Regions from separate parts of the Blastococcus sp. SYSU D01042 genome, predicted to be linked through region 1. Evidence: predicted binding sites of a transcription regulator. Region 1 holds the regulator's gene; the other holds the start of a gene.
What was found. The regulator LexA, encoded in region 1, represses DNA repair genes until DNA is damaged. The targets are predictions, from matches to a motif close to TCGAACANNTGTTCGA.
Positions count from the first base shown of each region.

Region 2: the regulator LexA is predicted to act here: its motif matches at 4,326-4,341, upstream of ACI79H_RS12000 (DUF222 domain-containing protein).

Region 1 is NZ_JBJGZM010000005.1:41,831-53,892, reverse strand. Features, by position in the region: gene ACI79H_RS11190 (quinone oxidoreductase family protein) at 1-196, shown strand, start outside; gene ACI79H_RS11185 (vitamin B12-dependent ribonucleotide reductase) at 288-3,170, opposite strand; gene nrdR (transcriptional regulator NrdR) at 3,315-3,800, opposite strand; gene ACI79H_RS11175 (hypothetical protein) at 4,237-5,064, opposite strand; gene ACI79H_RS11170 (LysM peptidoglycan-binding domain-containing protein) at 5,196-5,765, opposite strand; gene lexA (transcriptional repressor LexA) at 5,973-6,740, shown strand; gene ACI79H_RS11160 (hypothetical protein) at 6,796-7,794, opposite strand; gene ACI79H_RS11155 (phosphatase PAP2 family protein) at 7,841-8,563, opposite strand; gene hflX (GTPase HflX) at 8,627-10,108, opposite strand; gene ACI79H_RS11145 (NAD(P)/FAD-dependent oxidoreductase) at 10,209-11,579, opposite strand; gene ACI79H_RS11140 (hypothetical protein) at 11,695-11,919, shown strand; gene dapF (diaminopimelate epimerase) at 11,923-12,062, opposite strand, start outside.
Region 2 is NZ_JBJGZM010000005.1:231,131-243,192, reverse strand. Features, by position in the region: gene ACI79H_RS12010 (ADP-ribosylglycohydrolase family protein) at 1-225, shown strand, start outside; gene ACI79H_RS12005 (ATP-binding protein) at 419-3,019, shown strand; gene ACI79H_RS12000 (DUF222 domain-containing protein) at 3,094-4,308, opposite strand; gene ACI79H_RS11995 (hypothetical protein) at 4,531-4,971, shown strand; gene ACI79H_RS11990 (FAD-dependent oxidoreductase) at 5,004-6,713, opposite strand; gene ACI79H_RS11985 (carboxyl transferase domain-containing protein) at 6,811-10,032, opposite strand; gene ACI79H_RS11980 (hypothetical protein) at 10,163-10,594, opposite strand; gene ACI79H_RS11975 (hypothetical protein) at 10,591-11,562, opposite strand; gene ACI79H_RS11970 (helix-hairpin-helix domain-containing protein) at 11,756-12,062, opposite strand, start outside.

The DNA of each region.
Region 1 (12,062 bases):
GCTGACCGGCGTCTACCTCGGTGGCGAGATCACCACGCCGCGGGTCCAGGCGATGGTGCAGGACCTGGTCGACGACGTCGCCGCCGGCCGGCTGACCGTCCTGGTCGACCGCACCTTCCCGCTCGCCGAGGCCGCCGCCGCGCACGAGTACATCGAGAGCCGCAAGGCCGTCGGACGGGTCGTCCTCACGCCGTAGGCGCTCCCGCGCGGCCGAACGCACGAGAGGGGTGCGGAGACCTGGTCTCCGCACCCCTCTCGCCGTCGCCTACCGGCGACCGGTCAGCTCATCAGCTGCAGCCGCTGGTGGAGCCGCAGCCCTCGCAGACGTAGCAGCTGCCGGCGGGGCGCATCTTCGTGCCGCAGGTCATGCACAGCGGCGCGTCGGTGGCGGTCCCGGTGACCAGCTCGAGCAGCTCGGCCGAGGAGTGGGCCTCCTTGACCGACTTCGGGCCCGCCGGGGTGACCTTGTCCTCCAGCTTGGCGGTCTCGATCGGCGCGGAGCCGCGGAGCTCCTCGAGGTCGACCTCGTCCTCCTCGGTCACGGCCGGGGTGCTGGCCGAGGTGCCGTAGGAACCGGAGACCTGCGCGGCCCGCTCCTCGGCGGTGAAGATGCCGAGGCCGGCCCGCTTCTCGACGGGCAGGTGGTCCAGCGCCAGGCGACGGAAGATGTAGTCCATCACCGACTGGGCGATCCGGATGTCCGGGTCGTCGGTCATGCCGGCCGGCTCGAAGCGCATGTTGGTGAACTTCTGGATGTAGGTCTCCAGCGGCACACCGTGCTGCAGCGCCAGCGAGATACCGATCGAGAAGGCGTCCATGACGCCGGCCAGGGTCGAGCCCTGCTTGCCGAGCTTCAGGAACACCTCACCGAGGCTGCCGTCCTCGTACATGCCCGCGGTCATGTAGCCCTCGGCGCCGGCGACGCTGAACGAGGTGGTGACGCTCGTCCGCTTCTTCGGCAGCCGCTTGCGCACCGGGTGCGAGAGCGCGGCGGCCGGGGCGGCCTCGACCGCGACCTCGTCCTTGCTGCCGTCGTTCTTGCCCTTGCCGCCGGACAGCGGCTGGCCGACCTTGCAGTTGTCGCGGTAGATCGCCAGCGCCTTGAGGCCGAGCTTCCAGCCCTCGAAGTAGATCTTCTCGACGTCCTCGGTGGTCGCCGACTCCGGCATGTTCACCGTCTTGCTGATGGCGCCGGAGATGAACGGCTGCACCGCGGCCATCATGCGGACGTGGCCCATCGGGGAGATGGCCCGCTCGCCCATGGCGCAGTCGAAGACCTCGTAGTGCTCGGGGCGCAGGCTCGGCGCGTCCACGACGTGGCCGTGCTCGGCGATGTACTCGACGATCGCCTCGATCTGCTCCTCCTGGTAGCCCAGGCTGCGCAGCGCCCGCGGCACCGTCTGGTTGACGATCTGCATCGAGCCGCCACCGACGAGCTTCTTGAACTTGACCAGCGCGAAGTCCGGCTCGATGCCGGTCGTGTCGCAGTCCATCATGAAGCCGATGGTGCCGGTGGGTGCGAGCACCGAGGCCTGCGCGTTGCGCCAGCCGTTCTCGGCGCCGATCTCGAGGCACTCCTGCCACTGCGCGGTGGCGGCGCGGAGCACGTCGGCGTCGTCGGCGCCGACCGGGCGGATCGCGTCGTTGGCCGCGGAGTGCTTGCGCATGACCCGGGCGTGCGCGTCGGCGTTCCGGGCGTAGCCGTCGTAGGCACCGACGATGCCGGCCAGCTCGGCCGAGCGGCGGTAGGCGGTGCCGGTCATCAGCGAGGTGATGGCCGCGGCGAGGCTCTGGCCACCGCGCGAGTCGTAGGCGTGGCCGGTCGCCATGAGCAGGGCGCCCAGGTTGGCGTAGCCGATGCCCAGCTGGCGGTAGGCGCGGGTCGTCTCGCCGATCGGCTCGGTCGGGAAGTCGGCGAAGCAGATCGAGATGTCCATCGCGGTGATGACCAGCTCGACGGCCTTCACGAAGTTCTTGCTGTCGAACGTGCCGTCGTCCTTGAGGAACTTCATGAGGTTCAGCGACGCCAGGTTGCACGAGCTGTTGTCCAGGCTCATGTACTCCGAGCACGGGTTGGACGCGTTGATGCGGCCCGTCTCGGGGTTGGTGTGCCAGTCGTTGATCGTGTCGTCGTACTGGATGCCCGGGTCGGCGCACTCCCAGGCGGCCTGGGTGACCTTGCGGAACAGCGAGCGGGCGTCGACGGTCTCGATGACCGACCCGTCCATGCGGGCCCGCAGACCGAACTCGGTGCCCTCGTCGACCGCGCGCATGAACTCGTCGGAGACCCGCACGGAGTTGTTGGCGTTCTGGTACTGGACGCTGGTGATGTCCTTGCCACCGAGGTCCATGTCGTAGCCGGCGTCGCGCAGCGCGCGGATCTTGTCCTCCTCGCGCGCCTTGGTCTCGATGAACTCCTCGATGTCGGGGTGGTCGATGTCGAGGACGACCATCTTCGCCGCGCGGCGGGTGGCACCACCGGACTTGATGGTCCCGGCGGAGGCGTCGGCGCCGCGCATGAAGCTGACCGGGCCGGAGGCCGTGCCACCGGAGGAGAGCAGCTCCTTGGAGGAGCGGATGCGCGAGAGGTTGAGGCCGGCACCGGAGCCGCCCTTGAAGATCAGGCCCTCCTCGCGGTACCAGTTGAGGATCGAGTCCATCTCGTCGTCGACGGCGAGGATGAAGCAGGCGCTGACCTGCTGCGGCGAGCTCGTGCCGACGTTGAACCACACCGGCGAGTTGAAGCTGAAGTACTGGTGCATGAGCATCCAGGTCAGCTCGTGCTCGAAGATCTCGGCGTCGCCCTCGCTGGCGAAGTAGCCGTGCTCGCGGCCGGCCGCGCCGTAGGTGAGCACCACCCGGTCGATGAGCTGGCGCAGGCTCGTCTCGCGCTGCGGCGTGCCCACCGCCCCGCGGAAGTACTTGGTGGTGACGATGTTGGTGGCGTTGATGCTCCACTCGGCGGGGAACTCGACACCGCGCTGCTCGAAGTTGATCGAGCCGTCGCGCCAGTTGGTCATGACGACGTCGCGGCGCTCCCACGTCACGTCGTCGTAGGGGTGCACACCGGCGGTGGTGAAGACGCGCTTGATCTTGAGGCCCTTGCGGCTGGGCGCCTTCGAGCTGCGCCGCGCGCGGGTGCCGGCCAAGCGGTCGTCGGTCTCGGTCATGGTGTGGAGCTCTCCCTGGTCGTCTGGTGCTCGGTGTGGTGCTCGGTGCGCGCCATGGAGCCGCGCGGTGCGGGATCGGAGGGCTGGGGAAGAGCCGCGATCGGGGTGCTCGGTGTGCTGTCTACCCGGAGGTGCTGACAGTTCTCAGGGGCCGCCGGGCGGGCCGGAGGCGGACTCACCCGCGGCCGTCCGCGCCTTGAGCTCGGCGATCTCCTTCTCGAAGTCGGCGACCGACGTGAAGGCGCGGTAGACGCTGGCGAAGCGGAGGTAGGCCACCTCGTCCAGCTCCCGGAGCGGTCGCAGGATGGCCAGGCCCACCTCGTGGGCCGGCACCTCCGCCGCTCCGCTGGCGCGGATGGTGTCCTCGACCTGCTGGGCCAGCAGCGCCAGCTGGTCCTCGTCGACGGGACGGCCCTGGCAGGCCCGGCGGACACCGGCCACCACCTTGGACCGGTTGAACGGCTCGCTCACGCCGCTGCGCTTGACGACGGCGAGGACGGCCTCCTCGACGGTGGTGAACCGGCGGTTGCACTGGGGGCACGACCGGCGACGACGGGTGGTGGCTCCCTCGTCGGCCTCCCGCGAGTCGATGACACGGCTGTCGGGGTTGTGGCAGAACGGGCAACGCATCGCGGTTCACCTCCCTCGGCGGCCTCGCCCGGCCGTCCTGTGGACCCTCCTGGGGACATCCGGTGGACGTCACGGGGAGAACCTGAGGACCAGCGTGTGGACAAGGCTTACAGCTCTGTAACTACTAGATCTAGTGGAACCCTAAGCCTGGCCCCACTAGATGTGCAAGACGTGCATCGGTCGGCGTGTTCCGCCCCGACACTGCTGTCACCCGCAGGAACACGCCTTCCCAGCAGTCACACGACACGCCCGCGCGACGCGCCGGACCAGGACGGCGACGCGCTGCACCGACCCGTCGACATGGCGACGGGTCGACTCGGCGACATGCCGACTCGGCAACCCGCGGAGGGGTGGAGGACACCGGCGGCATGCGAGGGCACACCAGCGGACAGCCGACGGCGGCCGACCCGGGGTCAACCGCCGAGGGGCCGGCCCGTCAGGCGCCGGAGACGGCGCCGCTCACCCGGGGACGCCGCGCGTGCGGTGCCAGGTCGCTCAGCCGCATGGGACGGGTGAGGAGGTCGGGCTCGACCTCGATGCGGCCGGTGCAGACCTCCGACCGGCCGTAGGACTCCTCCGCCCGGGGGCTGCGCGCAGCGGGGACGGTCCACCCGGCGCCGGCGTGCGGCCGGACCGCGCGGCGCGCCTCGACGGGGGGCGCGTGCTCGGCGCCCACGGCGGACAGCTGGGCGGTCGCGTCGGAGACGGCCGCGAAGACCTCGGTGTCGGCAGCTCGGTGCCGGCCGGGGTCGGCGGGGGCACGGTGGCGCCCGGCCGACGCGGCAGCCGGGACGGCGGCCGGGGCGGACAGCACGGGCACCTCGCCGGTCTCGGGGGCGCGACGACGGCCGCCGGGGCGGGCGACCGCGACCGTGGGGGCGTCCACGGCGGGCGCGCCGGCCGCAGCGGGCTCGTCGCGGAGCAGCGGCAGCGCGTCGGTGGCGGCGGGCTCACCGGTGCGCGCCCGGCCGCGCAGGGCCGAGACCGCCTGGGCGGTCGGCAGCTCCTGCTTCACGCGGGAGTCGATCACCCCGACCCCCGGGGCCGGCGCGGCGGCGCCGGGGAGCCGGAGGGCGGCCAGGTCGATCCAGGCCGTCTCCTCGACCCCGCCCACGACCACGCGCACCCACATCTGACAGCTGCCCGAGGCGTCGTGCCGCCAGCCCAGCAGCTCGCCCGACCACCACGTGCCGGCCTGGTAGACCTCGACCGACTGCGGGGAACCGGTGAACACAGCGGCGCGGCTGTCCGTGGTACCTGACACGCGATGACCGTAAGCGCTGGCTCCACCACTCTGCGTGGAGGCGCCCGGACCGAGGATTGACGAAGCGACCTCGTCCGGTTGGAGAGGTGTTGCCCTGTCGCCGAGAGGGTCGGTCAGGGTGCGCGAGCCGGTCACGGCAGGACGAGCACCTGGCCGGGGACCAGGGCGGCGTCGCGGAGCTCGTTGCGCTCCCTGATCTCGGCGACGACGGCGCGCACGTCCTCCTCGTCCCCCGCGACGGCCGCCGCGATCGACCACAGCGTGTCGCCCTGCTCGACCACGACGCTGACCTCCCCGGCCAGGCGGAGGCCCTCCTCTCCGCCGGCGACCGCCGAGCCCACCCACGAGCCGAGGACGACACCGACGGCCAGCCCGAGCACGACGCCCAGGCGCCGGGCGCGGCGGGTGAGCCGGAGGCCGGGCGCGGCCGGGACGACCGGACCGTGACCCGGGGGCGCCATCCGGGGCGCGGGACGAGCGGGCCGCGCGGGCCGGGCCGCCGGCGTCGACGGGGTGCGGCGCACCGCCGCCGGCGCGACCGCGGCCCGCTCCACCGGCGGGCGGGGAGGCGACGGCTGCCGGACCGGGTCCGGCACAGCGCGCAACTGCCCGCGCCGAGCCGTGCCCCCCGCCAGCGGCGGGCGCCACGGCGCCTGCACGGCCTCGTCGAACTCCACCACGGCCTGCGCCACGCTTCCCATGACCACTCCTCCGACCCGGCATGCCCACCACGTCCTCGAACGGTTGTTCGAATCGAACGTCTGTGCGATGTCTACCGGACGCCACCGACAGAAGCGACCCGACGCGACGACTTTCTTCGAACACCTGTTTGAAAGCCGCGATGATCGGCGCTACGGTCTCTGCGAGACGACCAGCACGGCCGCACCGGCGGCCGGCGAGGAGGAGACGTGGCGGAGACCAGCGGGACGTCGGGCGGCCGGCGGACGCGCAGCGCGACGACGGAACCGGACACCGGCAGCAGCACCGCGTCGGTGCGCTCCTTCCCCGACCGCGGCACCGACGGCGACGGGCTGACCCAGCGCCAGCGCAGGGTGCTCGAGGTCATCCGCGACTCCATCGACCGGCGCGGGTACCCGCCCTCGGTCCGCGAGATCGGCGAGGCGGTCGGCCTGTCGTCGGCCTCGTCGGTGGCCCACCAGCTCTCGGTGCTGCAGAAGAAGGGCTGGCTGCGGCGCGACCCCAACCGTCCGCGCGCGCTCGACGTCCGGCTGCCCGGTGACACCTCGAGCCCGGCCGCGCCCCTGGCCGAGGCCGCTCCGGGCACCGACGAGCCGCTCTCGGCGCCGACCTACGTGCCGCTGGTCGGCCGGATCGCCGCCGGTGGTCCGGTGCTGGCCGAGCAGGCGGTGGAGGACGTGTTCCCCCTCCCCCGCGAGCTGGTCGGCGAGGGCACCCTGTTCATGCTGAAGGTCGCCGGTGACTCGATGGTCGAGGCGGCGATCTGCGACGGCGACTGGGTCGTCGTGCGCCAGCAGCCGACGGCGGAGAACGGGGAGATCGTCGCCGCCATGATCGACGGCGAGGCGACGGTCAAGACCTACAAGCGCCGCGACGGCCACGTCTGGCTGCTGCCGCACAACCCCGCGTACGAGCCCATCCCCGGCGACGACGCGACGGTCCTCGGCCGGGTCGTCTCCGTCCTGCGGCGCGTCTGATCCGAGCTCCCCGCCGGCCCCACCCCACGGGGCCGGCGCGGACGTCCGCCCCGGGTCAGGGACGGGTCCTGCTCCGGCGCACCAGTCCCCAGATCCACACCACCAGGGTGGCGACGACCGCGGCGATGATCGCCGAGGTGATGGCCGACCTCCCGTCGCCGGTCAGCTCGCTGAGCGTGGGCACCGCAGCGCCCGAGGACGCCGGCGCGCTCCCCGGGGTGGCGGCGGGGATCGGGACGACCACGACGTCGCTGGGCACGCCCTCACTGGCGACGACCAGCTGCTGGTTGTCGGCGGTGAAGCTGATGGCTTCTCCCTGCGGCGACTCCGGCAGCGGGATGCGCACCGGTGTGCCGGCGAGGGCGGCCGGGACGTCGGAGCCGGTCAGCGGCCAGACGTAGGCATCGGTGTAGGTGCGCAGCGCCAGCGCGTGCCCGTCGCCGGCCACCGCTCCCCCGGTGATCATCAGCTGACCGGCGCGGCCGACCGGGCCGCCCGGGGTCCCGGTGAGCGTCATGTTGACCGTCGCCACCCGCTCCATCGGCACGGTCGCCTCCGCCGACAGCGGCGCGGTGGGCCGGTAGACGCCGCTGGAGCCGAGCACGTCCTTCGTGACGAGGAACGGCGTGCCGTCCGGCGCCAGCAGCAGCGCCTCGGAGTCGTGCGCGCCGTCCGGGTAGGTGAGCCGGTGGACGCCCGCGGAACCGTCGGGGCGGAGCGCGAGCAGCGCCACGGTCGAGCGCACGGCCGTGTTGTCTCCGGCATCGGCCAGCCAGAGGGTGCCGTCGCCACCGAGCGCGAGGTCCTCCGGGTCGTAGGGGTCGACAGCCGCGGTCCGGGTCTCGAGGACCTGGCAGGCCGCGTCGAGCACCGAGACGCCGAGCCGGTCCCCGCCGTCGTTCATGACCAGCATCCGGTCGCCGAGGTCGACCAGGCCGGATATCTCGGCGAGGGCGGGATCGGTGATCTGGCACCGCACCGCCGGGGCGGCCTCCTCGGCCGCGGCGACCCCGGCCGCGCCGGCGACGGGCGTGAGGGAACCCAGGAGGACCACCGCGCCGAGCCGGATGGCTCGCGTGGCTCGCCGTCCTCCGAAGCCGCTAGGCGGTCTGCCGGCCTGCTCGGGCACGAACCCAGCGTGACAGAACGATTGCGTCGAGTGCGTGAACCACGCCCAGCAGCACGACGCCCACCGCCGCCCCGACGACGGCGTCGGTCACCCAGTGGAAGTTCAGCGAGATCATCGACAGCCCGGTGAGCACCGGCCCGACGACGCTCAGCCACCAGAACGCCTGCTGCACCCGGACGGGCAGCCCGTACTCGACGGCCTGCCACCGCGCCACGCCCCACATCAGCACGGCGTTGGCGACGTGCCCGGACGGGAACGAGGCGCCGTCGTCGTGGAAGAAGTAGCTGCCCGGGAACCGCGGTGCGGTGCGACCGGTGCCGTACTTCATGGCGTAGACGGCACCGGTCAGCAGCACCACGGCGACCAGCACGCGGAGCACGGGCAGCAGCGTCCGCCGGCTCCAGGCGAGGTAGCCGACCAGCCCGACCAGCACGGCCAGGATCGTCACCCGGCCGCCCAGCTGCGTCACGACCCAGACCAGCGGGTAGGCGGCCGAATCGGCCAGCCCCCAGCTCGTCACCACGTCGGACACCCGCAGGTCGAGGCGCTCGGTGGCCCCCCAGGTCAGCAGGTCCAGGGTGATCAGCCCCCCGGCGAGGAGGCAGACCACCACCGCCCACCACGACGGCCGCCCCACCGGCTGCCCGGAGGTGGTCCCCCGGGGGCCGGCGTCGCGCACCACGCCGCTCGTCACGGGCTCACCGTACCGGGCTGTGACCTCGTCGTGACCTGGACGAGCCGGTCGCGGCCGTCCCGGTCAGCCGACCGGGACGGCGAAACCCTCGAGTGCCGCGGCGAGGGCGCCGTCGACCCGCGCGGTGAGCCGGGTTCCCCCGGCCTCGTGCGCCTCGGCGAGCACCTCGCCGTCGCGGTGGACGCGGGCGACCAGGTCACCCCGGTCGTACGGGACCAGCACGTCGACGTCGACGTCCGGGTGCGGCAGGCGGGCGGCGATGAGCTCGCGCAGCTGGTCCATGCCGGCGCCGGTGCGGGCGGACACCCAGACCGCACCGGGCAGCGCCTGGCGCAGGGTCAGGACGGCTTCCTCGTCCATCGCGTCGACCTTGTTCACGACGATCACCTCGGGCACGGCGGAGGCGTCGATCTCCTGCAGCACGACGTGCACGGCGTTGATCTGGCCCAGCGGGTCGGAGTCCGAGCCGTCGACCACGTGCAGCAGCAGGTCGGCCGCCGCGACCTCCTCCAGCGTCGACCGGAAGGCGTCGACGAGCTGGTGGGGCAGGTGCCGCACGAACCCGACGGTGTCGGTGAGCGTGTACTCCCGGCCGTCGGGCCCCTCGGCCCGCCGCACGGTCGGGTCCAGGGTGGCGAACAGCGCGTTCTCCACCAGCACGCCGGCACCGGTCAGCTGGTTGAGCAGGCTCGACTTGCCCGCGTTGGTGTACCCGGCGATCGCGACGCTGGGGGTGGCGTTGCGGTCGCGGCTGCTCCGCTGCGTGGTGCGGGCCGTGGACATGCCGGCGATCTCCCGGCGCAGCTTGCTCACCCGCGCGCGGATGCGCCGCCGGTCGGTCTCGATCTTGGTCTCACCCGGACCGCGGGTACCGATGCCGCCACCGCCGGCCACGCGGCCACCGGCCTGCCGGGACATCGACTCACCCCAGCCGCGCAGCCGCGGCAGCATGTACTGCATCTGCGCCAGCTCGACCTGCGCCTTGCCCTCCCGGCTCGTCGCGTGCTGGGCGAAGATGTCCAGGATCAGCGCCGTCCGGTCGACGACCTTGACCTTGAGCACCTTCTCCAGCTGGTTGAGCTGGCCGGGGGTGAGCTCGCCGTCGCAGATCACGGTGTCCGCGCCGGTCGCGGCGACGATGTCGCGAATCTCGGCGGCCTTGCCCGAGCCGACGTAGGTGGCGGCGTCGGGCTTGTCGCGGCGCTGGCTCACGGCCTCGAGGACCTCCGAGCCGGCGGTCTCGGCGAGGGCGGCGAGCTCGGCCAGGGAGCGGTCGGCGTCGGCCTGGGTGCCCTCGGTCCAGACACCGACCAGCACGACGCGCTCCAGGCGCAGCTGCCGGTACTCGACCTCGGTGACGTCGGCCAGCTCGGTCGACAGACCGGCGACGCGGCGCAGCGCCCCACGGGCCTCGAGGTCGTAGCTGCCGGTGGTGTCGTCGGCCTCGTCGCGCGCCGGACGCACGTCGGCGGCGCGGGCTGCCGCGGCCTTGTCCACGCGAGCCTCGGCGTCGTCGAGGATGGCGCGGTTCTGAGCGGTTGTCATCGTCTCCAGCGTTGCACGGTCGTGCGTTCCAAGCACCTGAGTTGTCATCGCCGGGTACAACGCACCACCCGCCCGGGTCCATCCCGGGTACGGCAGGCGGTCAGCCCGCGAGGTACCGCTCCGTCTGCTGCGCGGTGCTCACGAGGGCGGCCTCGCGCGGGATCGCGCCGATCTGCACGTCCTGGGCCGGCAGCGCCGCGGCCAGCGCCCAGTCGACGGCCACCCGCACCCGGTTGGTGACCGCCGGCAGCGCGTACAGGTGGTAGCCGCGGGCCACCGCCTTGGCCAGCGGCCCGCGCAGCCTGATGCCGAGCGGCTTGGCGACGGCGTCCCACCCGCCGAGGTCCGCGACCAGGCCGAGGTCGCGGTGCCGGTACGGGCGGGCGCGGCCGAAGCCCAGGTCCGCCGCGACGTTCCGGCCCAGCGCGTGCCCGTGCCGCTGGGCGTGCTGAGCGGTGGGCGGCGTCACCGGCGGTGGACCCTCGCCCCGGTTCCTCTCCGCGACGACCAGATCCGGCACCGCCGCGGCGTCCCCGGCGGCGTAGACGCCGGGCGCCGCCGGCACCCGCAGGAAGGGGTCGACGACGAGGCGGCCCCGCTGCAGCTCGCTGCCCACCCGGGTGACCAGCGGGCTGGCCACGATCCCGGCGCCCCAGATGAGGGTGCGGCTGGGCACGGTGGTGCCGTCGGTCAGGTCGATCTCGGTGTCCCGGGCCTCGCGGACGGTCACGCCCAGGCGCACGTCCACACCGCGGCGGCGCAGCGCGGACAGCGCGATGTCGCCCAGCTGCGGGCCCAGCTCGGGGAGCACGGTCGGCGCGAGGTCGACGAGCACGAAGCGGACGTCGGAGGGCGTGACCCGCTCCCAGCGCGAGGCGACGGCGGCGAGCTGGTGCTGCAGCTGGGCGACGATCTCGGTGCCCGTGTAGCCCGCGCCGACCGCGACCACGGTCATCCGCTGCTCCTTCTCCGCGCGACCCTCGGGCGTGTCGGGCAGCACGTCGGCGCGGTCCATCTGGGTGAGCAGGTGGTCGCGCAGGTAGCGGGCCTCCACCAGCGTCTTCACCCCGTGCGCCCGCTCGGCGACACCCGGGATGTCGAACTGCCGGGTGACCGAGCCGGGGACGAGGACCAGCCGGTCCCACTCGAGCGAGGTGGTGCGGGAGACGACCGCGCCGTCCTCGAGCAGGTCCACGCGCACCGTGCGGCCGGCGACGTCGAGGTCGGTGGCGCGGCCCAGCACCAGCCGGGTGCGCGGCAGCCGCTGCCGCAGCGAGACGGCGATGTGCCGCGGCTCGAGCAGGCCGGCGGTCACGTCGGGCAGCAGCGGGCTGTAGAGCATGTAGTCGGTGGTGTTGACCAGCACCAGCTCGGCGGCGTCGGCCGGGAGGCGCTTCTCGAGGGCGCGCAGGGCGTGGAAGCCGGCGAAGCCGCCGCCGACGACCACCACCCGCGGAGGGCGACCGGTCATCCCGCGAGCATGGACGGCCGCGCCGCGGGACACCACCCACGCGTGCGCCGGCCGCCCGCCGGGTAGCCGTCGACGGACGAGCAGCACGCACGGCCACCACGGACGAGGAGCGGACATGGGTGAAAGCGGATCGAGCAGCCTCGGGGCGAACAGCGAGGTGGACGACCCGGGCCGGGACCCCGAGGGCATCGGCGGACCGCCGCGGAACCCCTTCGGCGGAGCCGACCAGGACACCGGCCGCGGCGAGCCGCGGGGCACGGGCAACGTCGGACCGGGCGACAAGCCCGAGGCGCCGACCGAGGACCCGGAGAGCCGGGCGGACACCCCCGACTCGCCCTGACGCTCAGGCGTCCAGCCACTCCGGGCACAGCGAACCGGTCGACACCAGCACCGCCGGGCCGGTGAGCACCGTCGTCCGGGGGCCGATCTCCACCGTGAGGCGGCCCCCGGGCACGTCCACCACGACCGTCCCCTCGGCGAGCC
Region 2 (12,062 bases), 190 kb from region 1:
GAGGACGTCTTGGCCGACATGGAGGCGCTGCGCGCCGAAGGGCACCGGCTGCTGGTGCACTGCCACGGCGGCGCCTCGCGCACCGGCCTGGTGCTCCGCGCCTGGCTGATGCGCACCGAGGGCATGACCGCCGACGAGGCCACCGCCCACGTCGCCGCCCGCTGGCCGCACCTCGGCCTCTGGAACGCGAGCTTCACCGCTGCCCTCGAACGTCTGACCACGTAGCCCGGCGCCTGTCCCGCGGGCGCATTCCGGACCGGCGCGAGCCGCCTCTGGGCACTCCCGCCCGTCGGCGTCCGGGAGTACGGTCCCGCGCATGGCGCCCGCGGACGGCGCAGCGGCACGCCCACGCGCGGGCCGGTCGCGCCGGTCCTCCACTCGCGACGGTCGGCTGCCTGCCGGCGTCGTCACCTTCGTGATGTCCGACATCGAGGGCTCCACCCGGCTGTTCCACGAGCTCGGCGAGGAGTACCCGGCCCTGCTGGAGCGGTACCGCGCGCTGCTGAGCCGCTGCTGCCGGGAGCACGACGGGATCGCCGTCGAGACCGACGGCGACGCGGTGCTGGCCGCCTTCGCTGACGCCGGGGACGCGATCGCCGCGTGCCTGGACGCCCAGCGCGGGCTGGCCGGCCCGCGCTGGAAGGGCGCGGTGCGGGTCGTCGCCCGGATGGGGGTGCACACCGGCGAGGCGACCCCGGTCGGCCCCGGCTACGTCGCGCTGGCGGTTCACCAGGTGGCCCGCATCTGCGCCGGGGCGCACGGCGGGCAGGTGCTGGTGTCGTCGGCCGCTGCCGACGCCGCCGGGGGCCGGTTGCCGTGGAACGCGGAGCTCGCCGTCCTGGGCTCGTTCCGGCTGCGGGGCTTCCCCGCCCCGGTCCAGCTGGCCCAGCTGCGCCACCCGGACCTGCGGGCCGACTTCCCGCCCCTCCGCGGGCTGGGCAACGTCACCGCCGTGCTGCCCACGCCGCTGACCTCGTTCGTCGGCCGGGTGCGCGAGCTGGACGTGCTGGGCGCCCGGATCGCCGCCCAGCGGCTGGTCACCGTCGTCGGCCCGGGCGGCAGCGGCAAGACGCGGCTGGCGCTGGAGGGCGCGCGGCGGTCGGAGGCGCGCGGCACCCCCGCCGTCCTGGTGGAGCTCGCCGGCACCAGCGCGCCCGCCCTGCTCCCCGCGCAGGTGGCCACGGCGCTCGGCATCCAGCTGTCGGTCGGCGATCCGGTTACGGCGCTGGCCGACGCGCTCCGCGACCGGCAGCTGCTCGTGCTGCTCGACAACTGCGAGCACCTGCTCGACGCCGCCGCCCTGCTGACCGCGACGCTGCTGGCGCGCTGCCCGGACCTGCGCGTGCTGGCGACGTCGCGGCAGCCACTGGGCGTGCCCGGTGAGTCGGTGCTGCCGTGCGAGCCGCTGGACGTGGAGGGCGACGACAGCGACGCGGTCCGGCTCTTCCTCGACCGGGCGAGCCTGGCGGTGCCCTCGGTGGCGCCGTCCCCCGCGGACCTGCCCCTGGTGCGGCGGCTCTGCGCGGAGCTCGACGGCCTGCCGCTGGCGCTGGAGCTGGCCGCGGCCGCGCTGACCACGATGCCGTTGACCGAGCTGGTGGCCCGGCTCGGGGACCGCTTCGCCGTCCTCGGCCAGGAGGTGCGCGGCGTGCCGGAGCGGCAGCGGACGCTGGCGGCCACCATCCGGTGGAGCGTCGACCGGCTCCCGGAGAACGAGCTGGCCCTGTTCACGGCGGTGTCGGTGTTCTCCGGCGGCTTCGCCACCGATGCCGTCGACGCCGTCGCCGGACCGGAGCTTGGGGACGGCGCGCGCACGCTCATGCCGCTGCGCGCGCTGGTGGACAAGTCGCTGCTGCAGATCGACCACGGCGCCGGCCGGTACCGGATGCTCGAGACGCTGCGCCAGTACGCCGACACGCTGCTGGACGACGCCGCGCGGCGTCGGCTGCGGGACCGGCAGCTGACCTTCCTGGTCGACCTCGCCGAGCGGATCGAGCCGACCCTGCGCGGGCGGGAGGGGGCGGCCGGCTGGCGGCGGCTGGACGCCGAGCGGCTGAACGTGCGCGCCGCGTTCGGGCACGCGCTCACCACCGGCCAGGGCGAGGCGGCGCTGCGGATCGCCGCGGCCGTCAACTGGTGGTGGTACCGGCGCGGCCAGGTCGCCGAGGGCCGCCAGTGGCTGGCCGACGCGCTCGCGGCCGCACCGGGCGCGCCGGCCGGCGTGCGGGTGCGGGCGCTGCTCGGGGACGCGCTGCTCGCCTACCTCGCCGGGGACGTGGTCTCCATCCGCGAGCGGGTGGAGGAGGTCGTGACCCTCGCCCCCGAGGAGGCCGGCGACACCGTCGCGCTGGCGATGGTGCTGCGGGCGTTCGTCCGCGCGCTGCTCGGCGAGGAGGAGGCGATCGCCAGCTTCGAGGTCGAGGCCGAGCAGGCGGTGGCGGCCGCCGAGCGCAGCGGGGTCGGCTGGGTGCGGGCCGAGATCGCGATGACGCGGGGGCAGTTCGCCCGGATGGCCGGGGACGCCGACGCCGCGCTCCGGCACCTCGACGAGGCGGAGGCGATCGCCGTCGAGTTCGGGCACAGCTGGGCCGTCGGGTCGGCGCTGTTCGTGCGGGCCAAGGTGCTGCTCGCGCTCGGCCGCGGCCCCGAGGCGGTGCGCGCGGCGGCGATGGGGGTGAGCGCGGCACTGGCCGACGACGACGCCACCGGTGTCCTCGCGGTCCTGCTCACCGGCGCGGGCGCGGCCACCGCGGCGGGCTCACCGCGCTCGGGGGCGCTGATCCTGGGTGCGGTGGAGACGCTGAGCCGCCGGGTGGGCTACGACCCGATGCTGATGGACCCGGTGGACGGGCAGGCGTACGTCGCCGCCACCCGCGCCGCGCTGCCGGCGGACCAGTACGAGGCCGCCTGCGCCGAGGGGGCGGCGTTGGACCTGCCGGGCGCGGTCGCGGTGCTGATCGACCTGGCCAGCAGCGTCCACGCCGAGCAGCCGGCCGGTGTCGTGGACGGCGGCGACTGAGGCGGCTCCGGCGCGCGTCTGACCCACGCCGTGGACGCTTGCGCCCCCGTGACGTCGGACCCGTTCCACCTCGCTCAGTGGAGCAGCGGAACTCCGATGAGGATCTCGGTGTCGTCGGGGCGGTAGGTGTGCCATCGACCGTGCGAATCTCGTTCGATCCGGAAACCGGAGTGCACCTTCGTGTGATGGCGTTCGCAGAGCAGCGCCGAGTTCTCCAGGGAGGTGTCCCCGCCGTCGGCCCAGTGCAGGACGTGGTGGACGTCGCACCACCAGGCCGGCGCCTCGCAACCGGTGAACACGCAGCACTGGTCGCGCAGCTCCACCGCCCGGCGCAGGTGCGGCGGCACGACCCGGTGGGTTCGGCCGACGTCCATCGGCATCGAGTCCGGGCCGATCACGATGCGGGTGACGTTGCCGTCGCACGCCAGCATCCGCGCGCGGGCGGCGGAGATGGCCGCCCCCAGGCCCGACGTCGCGGCACCGATGCCCTCGGAGGGGTCGACCAGGTCGTCCAGACCGACCAGCACCCCCACGTGCGGTTTGACGGTGCGCAGCGTCGGCAGCTCCCCCGAGGCCAGATGGATGTCCGCCAGTTGGACGAGAGCGTCGCCGAGCCGCTGGGCGCGGGTACGGGTGTCACCGGCGCAGCGGCTCTTCGCGGCGATCGACTCCAGAGCGGTGGCGACCTTCTCGCCGCCGACGGCGTCCAAGGCGCCGCCGATGGTCCAGGAGCCATCGGGGTGCTGCACCATCGTGACCGCCCGCTCCTCGGTCGCGTCCGGCTCGGGCCCGTCGGGATCGAGAGCTGCTAGATAGGCGCCGACGGCCTTCTGCAGGTCGCGGTGGGGCGCCTGCACCGCGACCGCGACCAGAGCGGCCTCGATCTCGGCCAGGTCGACGCCGGCCGCCGCGGCTTTCTCCAGCGCGGCGGGGGTGCAGATCTCGGCCAGCAGCTCCACCTGGTGGGTCGTGATCTGCCCGGCCGCGTAGGCGGCAGCCACCGCCGGCAGGTGCTCCTGCACCCGGCCGGCCTTGATCAGACCGGTGACGGCCGGCCCGGACTGCCGGGCATGCGTGCGCAGCCAGGGGCGCATCGCCTTCAGCCCGTCGCGCTCGGCCGCCTGGGCGCAGTCGGCGCGGCGAACGGTGCGGGCCAGCTCCGCGTCGATCATGTTCCGGGCGCGGGTCAGCGCGAGGGTGCGATCGAGCAGGTCGGCGTCGGAGCTATCGAACAGGTCGTCGGCGGTCAAGGCCTCGAGCGCGTCGATCGCCGATGCGAACTCGCCCACGAAACCTCCCACGTCGTTCGATCAGGTGTTCGAAGTCTACCGCCACCGCGGGGCGCGCGCAGCATGAACTCGCAGCTCAGCGACTTGTCCACAGTGTGGTCGCGAGCCTTGACGGGCCGGTCGGCGCAGCCCTGGTCTGAGCCGGCGACGCCCGCGTCGCGGACGTCCGCGCCTGTGGACAACCTCCATCCAGCTCGCGCCGCTGCGCCAGAGTCCCCGTCCATGTCGACCCGACCGCACCCCACCGTTCCCGTCACCAGCGACGCCGAGCTGACCGAGCGCTGGCGCGCCCTCCTGCAGCTCGACGGCCCGCCGTCCCGCCGCACGTTGTTCCTGGCCTGGCTCCGCCGCGACGGCAGCATGGTTCCGCTGCTGATGCCGGTGGACGACGTGCCGCTCGAGCCCGACCGCGAAGCTCTCGGCAACCTCGTCGCCGTGCACGCCGCGGTCGCCGACACCGAGGACGTCGACCCCAGCGGCCTGCACCTGGCTCTGCTGGTGGAACGCCGTGGCCCGGCCGGGCTCTCCGCTGATGACCACGCTTGGGTCTCGGCGGTCGAGGCGATCCTCCGCGACCGCGACGGCCTGGACTGCAGCATGCACGTCGGCAACGGGCGCACGGCGGTTCCGGTCCTGCTGCGCCGGAGCTGGCCGTCGGGCTGACGCCGGACGACGCAGGTCCGCGATCGTCGCGGTCAGTGCACTCCCGCTCGGGGGCTCGGAAGGCCGGCTGGTTGGGGGCCCCGACGGTCGCCGGTGAGCAGGCGGTGGACGAACTGGATGGCCACCGAGCCCTCTCCGACGGCGGAGGCCACCCGCTTGACCGACCCGCTCCGGACGTCCCCGGCCGCGAGCACGCCCGGCACGCTGGTCTCCAGCGGCAGCGGCGGCCGGCCGAGCGGGGCGAACGCGTCGGCGTCCAATTCCGACCCGGTGACGACGAAGCCCGAGGCGTCCCGCTGGAACGTCGGCGGCAGCCAGGCGGTGTGCGGCTGGGCTCCGATCATGAGGAACAGCGCGTACGCGCCGACGGTCTCGAGTCCGCCGTCCGCCCGGTTGCGCAGCACCAGGTGGTCGAGCCAGCCGTCGCCCCCGCCGTCGACGACCTCGGTGCTCGTCCGCACCTCGATGTTCGGCGTCTCCTCGACCTGCCGGACCAGGTAGTGCGACATGCCGGCCTCGAGCGTCGCGGCGCGGACCACGAGCGTGACCCGCTTGGCGTAGCCGGCCAGGTGGATCGCCGCCTGCCCCGCGGAGTTGGCGCCGCCGACGATGAACACCTCTTCCCCCGCCACCAGCGACGCCTCTGAGGCGGCGGCGCCGTAGAAGACGCCGGCACCGTTCAGCGCTTCCAGCGACTCGACGCCGAGCCGCCGGTAGCTGGCGCCGGTGGCCAGGACGACCGCGCGGGCGCGCACGACGCCACCGGTGTGCAGGTCGACGACGATCTCGCCGTCCTCGCGGGCGAGGTGGGTGACCTGCTGCATGAAGGCGAAGCGGGCACCGAACACCCAGGCCTGCTGGTAGGCGCGGCGGGCGAGATCAGCGCCGGTGACCCCACGGGGGAAGCCGAGGTAGTTGCGAATCGAGGAGCTGCTCGTCGCCTGCCCGCCGATGCTGCCCGAGTCGATGACGACGGTGCGCAGCCCCTCGGACGCGCCGTACACGCCGGCGGAGAGCCCGGCCGGGCCGCAGCCGACGATCACCAGGTCGTAGCACTCGCCCGACGGATCGAGCTCCTTGCCGGCGGAGCGCGCGATGTCGGTGTCGGTGGGGTCCTCCATGACCGCACCGTTGGGCATGACGAGCATCGGGAACCTGCGCGGCCCGGTGCCGGCGAGGATGGCCCGGCCCTCGTCGGAGTCGGCCAGGCAGAAGCGGTGCGGCATCGCGCAGCGCCCGAGCACCTCGCGCAGCCGGTACGCCCGGCCCGACCAGGTCTCGCCGACGACCTCGATCGTGTGCGGGGCGCGCCGGCGGGTCTCGGCCCAGGCGAGCAGGAACGTCGACATGGCCAGGTGGAACTGCTCGTCCGGCGGGGGCGCGGGCCGGACCACGTAGTCGTCGATGCGGCCCCGGGCGATGGCCTCGAAGAGGGCGTCCCCGACCTCCGGCACGCCGACACCGGCCCAGGCGATGAGCAGGGCGCGCTGGGCCTGCGGGAACCAGCGGGCCACCTCGCCGAGGAGCTCGGTGCCGGGAGCGCCGCCGAGCTGCTCGGCCGCGAGCACCAGCGCGACCTCCTCGCCGGTGCGGGCCAGTTCCTCGAAGGTGCTCCGCGCCTCGGCGGCCGAGCCCAGGGTGCGGACGCGGTAGTCGGGTGAGTACCGCGTGCGCAGCTCCCGCTCGACGGCGGCGAGCAGGGCCGGATCGTCGTCGACGGCGACGATCAGGGGCGCGTTCATGGCGGCTCCGGCAGATCCGACGCAGGGCCCCGTGCCCGCAGATCGTAGGAACCGGCACCCCGCCGCGCCAAGGCCTCCGGCCTGGATGGACGCGCTGCTACCAGGTGTCCACGTTCGGCCGCACCCGCCCGGCCGGCCGCGGGGTGGCCGCCGCCTCACGGGTCAGCGTGGTGATCCAGCGGCGGGTGTCGGCGGGGTCGATGACGTCGTCGATCTCCCAGTGCGCGGCGACGTTGAGGCCCTTGCCGCGCTCGTAGGCGGCGGCGACGGCGGCCTCGTAGGCGGCCTGCCGCTCGTCGTCGTCCTCGATGGCCGCGAGCTCCCGGCGCATGCCCAGCCGCACCGAGCCCTCCAGGCCCATCGGGCCGAACTCGCTCGACGGCCAGCCGACGGTGAACCGCGGCACCTTGGTGCTGCCCCCGGCCATGGCCTGCGCGCCGAGGCCGTAGGCCTTGCGGACGACGACGGTGCCCAGCGGCACCGACAGGTTGGCGCCGATGACGAACAGCCGGGAGAAGTGGCGGACGGTGGCCGTCTTCTCGGACTCGACGCCGACCATGAAGCCCGGGGTGTCGCACAGCGAGACGACGGGCAGGCCGTGGGCGTCGCAGAGCTGCAGGAAGCGGGCGGCCTTGTCGGCGGCGTCGGCGTCGATCGCGCCGCCCAGGTGGGTGGGCACGTTGGCGAGCACGCCGATCGGCGCGCCCTCGACCCGGGCCAGCGCGGTGACCATGCCGGCGCCCCAGCCGTCGCGGAGCTCGAGCACGCTCCCCTCGTCGGCGAGCGCGTGCAGCACGGCGCGGATGTCGTACACCCGCTTGCGGTTCTCCGGGACGAGGTGGCGCAGGAGGCGCTGGTCGGGCGCGGTCCAGTCGGCGACCGGGCCCTGGAAGTAGGAGAGGTACTGCTTGGCCGCGGCCACGGCGGCGGCGTCGTCGGCGGCCCGGATGTCGACGACCCCGTTGGCGTGCTGGACGTCGATCGGCCCGATCTCCTCGGGCGCGACCACGCCGAGGCCGCCACCCTCGATCATCGCCGGGCCGCCCATGCCGATGTTGGCGTCTTCGGTGGCGATGACGACGTCGCAGGTACCCAGCAGCGCGGCGTTGCCGGCGAAGCAGCGGCCGCTGGCGATGCCGACGGTGGGGACGAGCCCGGAGAGCCGGCCGAACAGGGTGAAGGCGGCGGTGTCGAGCGCGGAGACGACCGGGTGGTCGACGTCGCCGGGCCGGCCACCACCGCCCTCGGCGAAGAGGACGACGGGCAGCCGCCGCTTCTCCGCGAGCTCGAACAGCCGGTCCTTCTTGAGGTGGCCGCGCATGCCCTGGGTGCCGGCGAGGACGGTGTAGTCGTAGGAGACGACGATGGCGGCGCTGTTGGCCCTGCCGACGGTGTCGCCGTTGACGTCGGCCAGCCCGCCGACGACGCCGTCGGCCGGGGTGCGCTCCTGCAGCTCTTCCCGTGAGCGCCTGCGCTCCTGGGCGGCGAAGACCAGCGGGCCGTACTCGAGGAAGCTGCCCTCGTCGACGAGGTCGGCGAGGTTCTCCCGTGCCGTGCGCCGGCCCTGGGCGTGCCGCTTGGCGACCGCCTCCTGGCGGTGCTCGTCGAGGCCGAGTTCGTGGCGGCGGCGGACCTCGGCGAGGTCGGCGCGGTCGGCGTCGAGGTCGAACTGGTCCTGCTGGCCCTGGTGGTCGCCGTCGGTGTGCTCGACGGTGGCGAGCAGCTGCCCCTGCTGGACGGTGTCGCCGACCTTGACCGTCACCTCGTGGACCGTGCCGCCGGCCGGAAGCGCGACGACGTGCTCCATCTTCATCGCCTCGAGGACGAGCACCACTCCCCCGGGCTCGACGGTCGTGCCGGCTCTTGCCTCGATCGCGACGACGGTGCCGGGGACCGGTGCGTGGAGGCCGTCCTCGCTGTGCTCTTCCGGGGCGGTGTGCTGGCCGGCGGCGGCGACCAGCTCGGCGACGTGATCGTCGACGAACGTGGTGGTGGCTTTCCGTGCCACGACGTCGGGTTGGGTGACGACTGCGCGGAGGAAGGCGGTGTTGGTGGCGACGCCGCGGACGTCGACCTCGGCGAGGGCCCGGTCGAGGGCGCGGAGGGCGTCCTCCAGGTCGCCCATCCGCTCGGAGACGACGACCTTGGCCAGCAGCGAGTCGTACAGCGGGCTCTGCTGGGCGCCGGGGCGGGCGGCGGTGTCGACGCGGACGCCGGGGCCGCCGGGGAGGGTGAGCGCGGTGATCGTGCCGGCGGAGGGGACGAGAGCGCCGTCGGCGGTGACGGTCTCGGCGTTGACGCGGGCCTGGACGGCGACGCCGCGGGGGGCGGGGGCGCCGTCGGCGAGGCCGAGGTCGGCGAGGGTGGCGCCGGTGGCGACCCTGAGCTGGAGGCGGACGAGGTCGAGGCCGGTGGTCTCCTCGGTGACGGTGTGCTCGACCTGCAGGCGCGGGTTGCACTCGAGGAAGACGAAGTTGTCGGGGTCGTCGGCGGGGACGAGGAACTCGACGGTGGCCAGGCCGATGACGCCGGCCGCGCGGGCGAAGGTGGCGGCGGCGTCGTGCAGGCGCCGGCGGGTGTCGTGGGGCAGGTCGCCGGCGGGCGCGATCTCGATGATCTTCTGCCGGTGCCGCTGGAGGGTGCAGTCGCGGTCGCCGAGGACTGCTGTTGCGCCGGTCGCGTCGCCGAGGACCTGGACCTCGATGTGCCGGACGCGGTCGAGGTAGGTCTCGGCGAAGAGGGTGCCGTCGCCGAAGGCCATCTCGGCGTCGGCGCGGGCGCGGTCCATGGCGGCGGGGACGTCCTCGCCGCGGCGGACGAGGCGGGTGCCGCGCCCCCCGCCGCCGGCGCGGGCCTTGAGCATGACGGCGCCGCTGTCGTCGAGCAGCGCGGTGACGGCGGTTTCGTCGGCATCCGTGGCCTGGAGGACCGGGATGCCGTGCTCGTGCGCGAGTGCGCGGGCGCGGACCTTGTCGCCGCAGAGCTCGAGGGTCGCCGGCGACGGGCCGACGAAGGTGATGCCGGCCGTGGAGCAGGCCTCGGCGAGGGACGGGTTCTCGGAGAGGAAGCCGTAGCCGGGGTGCAGCAGGTCGCACCCGGTGGCCTGCGCGGCCGCGACGACCGCGGCGACGTCGAGGTGGGCGGCCGGGCCGGTGCCGGGGAGGGCGTGGTGTTGGTCGGCGGCGGAGAGGTGCGGGGCGTCGGGCTCGTCGGCGCCCGCGACGGCGACGCTCACCATGCCCTCGGCCACCGCGGCGCGGGCGAGGCGGACGGCGATCTCTCCGCGGTTGGCGATCAGCAGGCGGTGAGAGTCGGCCACCGGGCGATGCTCGCACGTCACCGTGACCCTGCTGTGACGGCGGCCACCGAACCCTGCTGATCAGCAGAACGGCGTAGGGCACAGCCACCCGGGAAGCCTGATCAGCGTCGTCGATGGCTTCGCAGGAGGGCTACAGCTCCCAGACGTGGTCGGGGTCGTCCAGCGCCTTCCGGATCTGGCTCAGGTCGCCGATGTCGGCCAGAGGTGACGACTTGGCCAGGTCGACGATCCCCTCGAGCGCGGCGGTCGTGGCGTTCTCGTTACCGCTCATCATGGCGACGTCCAGGTGCCGGAAGAGCCCGTCGATCGTCGTGGATCGCTCGGCGAAGACCTGCTCGAAGTAGTGCTTGAGCAGGGAGCTCGCTTCCTGGATCCGAGTGACCTCGACCGTGGCGTGGGCGTCGATCTTCGCGCGCTTGGTGTGCTCTTCCTCGCGCAGGCGGAGGTAGTCCCTGGCGCCGTCGATGACGTTGTTGAGCGCCCCGAGGGCGTCGACCGCGCGCAACGCGGACCCGGCAGGCGGGAGGACTTCGCCCTCCACCGGCTTCTTGGCGACCGTCACTTCATCTCCTTGTACTTGAGGATCACGCTGGTCATATCCGAGTTCATCTGTCCGTCCTCGGCGATCAGAGGGACGGCGCAGATGTCCCGCACCGCTCGCGTCAGGGAGAAGGCGCGCTTGAACTCGCCGGAGTGCTGCTTCGAGTCGAAGTCCAGCTGCTCCAGAACGAAGAGCGCCTCCTGAGCTCGGTGTACGAGTCCGGCAAGGACGTCGCTCACTTCCTCGACGCGGGTGTCGAGCGTGTCAAGGGATGAGCGGAACGCCGCGTGGTCCTCGACCGCGATGGCAACCTTCGCTTCGTAGTCCTTCGCGTTGGTCATGGCCTTCTCGCCCTGGCCGTTCAAGGTCAGACCACCGATGAGCAGGGTCGGTCCGATGGTGACCACACCGAGCGCGGCGGTGCCCATTGCGACGCCTCCCCCGCCGGCAGCCAGGGATCCACCACCCAGGTAGGCCATGGTGGCGTTCTGCGCAGCGGCGCCGGACAGTGAACTGATGGCCGTCCCGGTACTTGCGGCTCCAAGCGCCGTGACTGCACCCGGGATCCCCACGGAGGTGCCCGCTCCGGTGAGAGCCGCCATGCCGGCGCCCTTCAGCCAGTTAACGTCCGCGGTGAGCACTCCGGTGAAGGCCTCGATCTCCCGCTGTTCGACATTCAGCCCGTCGAGCAACTGCGCCGCATTCTGCTTGACCTGCTGACGGTGGCGTTCGATGAATGCGCCCATGCGCTCGATCACCAGCCGACGGGACTGCTCCTGCTGCCGGCCGTATTGCTGGATGCGCTCGTTGCTGTCGCCGACGCGCTCCTCGGTGAGCGCTATGGAGTTGTCGTAGCGCTTACGAGCCGCGTCGGCGATGGCCCCGGCGTCCTTCATCTTCATGCCACCCATGACGCCGGTAACCAGGCCACCGAGGCCCGTGCTCGCGCCGAGCCCGATCAGAGCGAGCGGGATGAGGGGTAGAACCACGGCTGCGTCCTCCGGCGTGAGCGATCCTGGTCGTTGGCGACGACCGTAAGTGCTTCTCGCTCGATTTCTGGGGCGCACCATGCCGACCGTGACGTCCGAACGGGCCCCTCGGGCAGGTGGTGCCGGCGGTGCCCATGTGATCGAGATGTCGTCGAGCCGACGGGGTCATGTCTGCTCGGTGTGCTGCCCGTGATCAGAAGATGGCGCGTTCGCGCAACTGGTCCTGGACGTGCGGCGGCAGCGGACCTTCGACGAGCACCTCGCCGATGTTGAAGAACGTGCCGCCGCGGGCCTCACGTCCGGCGACGATGGCCTCGGCGTGCGATCGATCGATGCCGCACACCTGCGCGATGAGCGTGGCGGGCGCGGTGTTGAGGTCGATCAGACCGCCGTCGTCGTAGCCGCGGCCGAGGTCCGGACGGCCGACGCCGAGTTCCCTGCGAATGCCCGGGTCCCGAGCGATCAGCTGCCGCGCCTCCTCCCGACGACCGCTGCCCTCG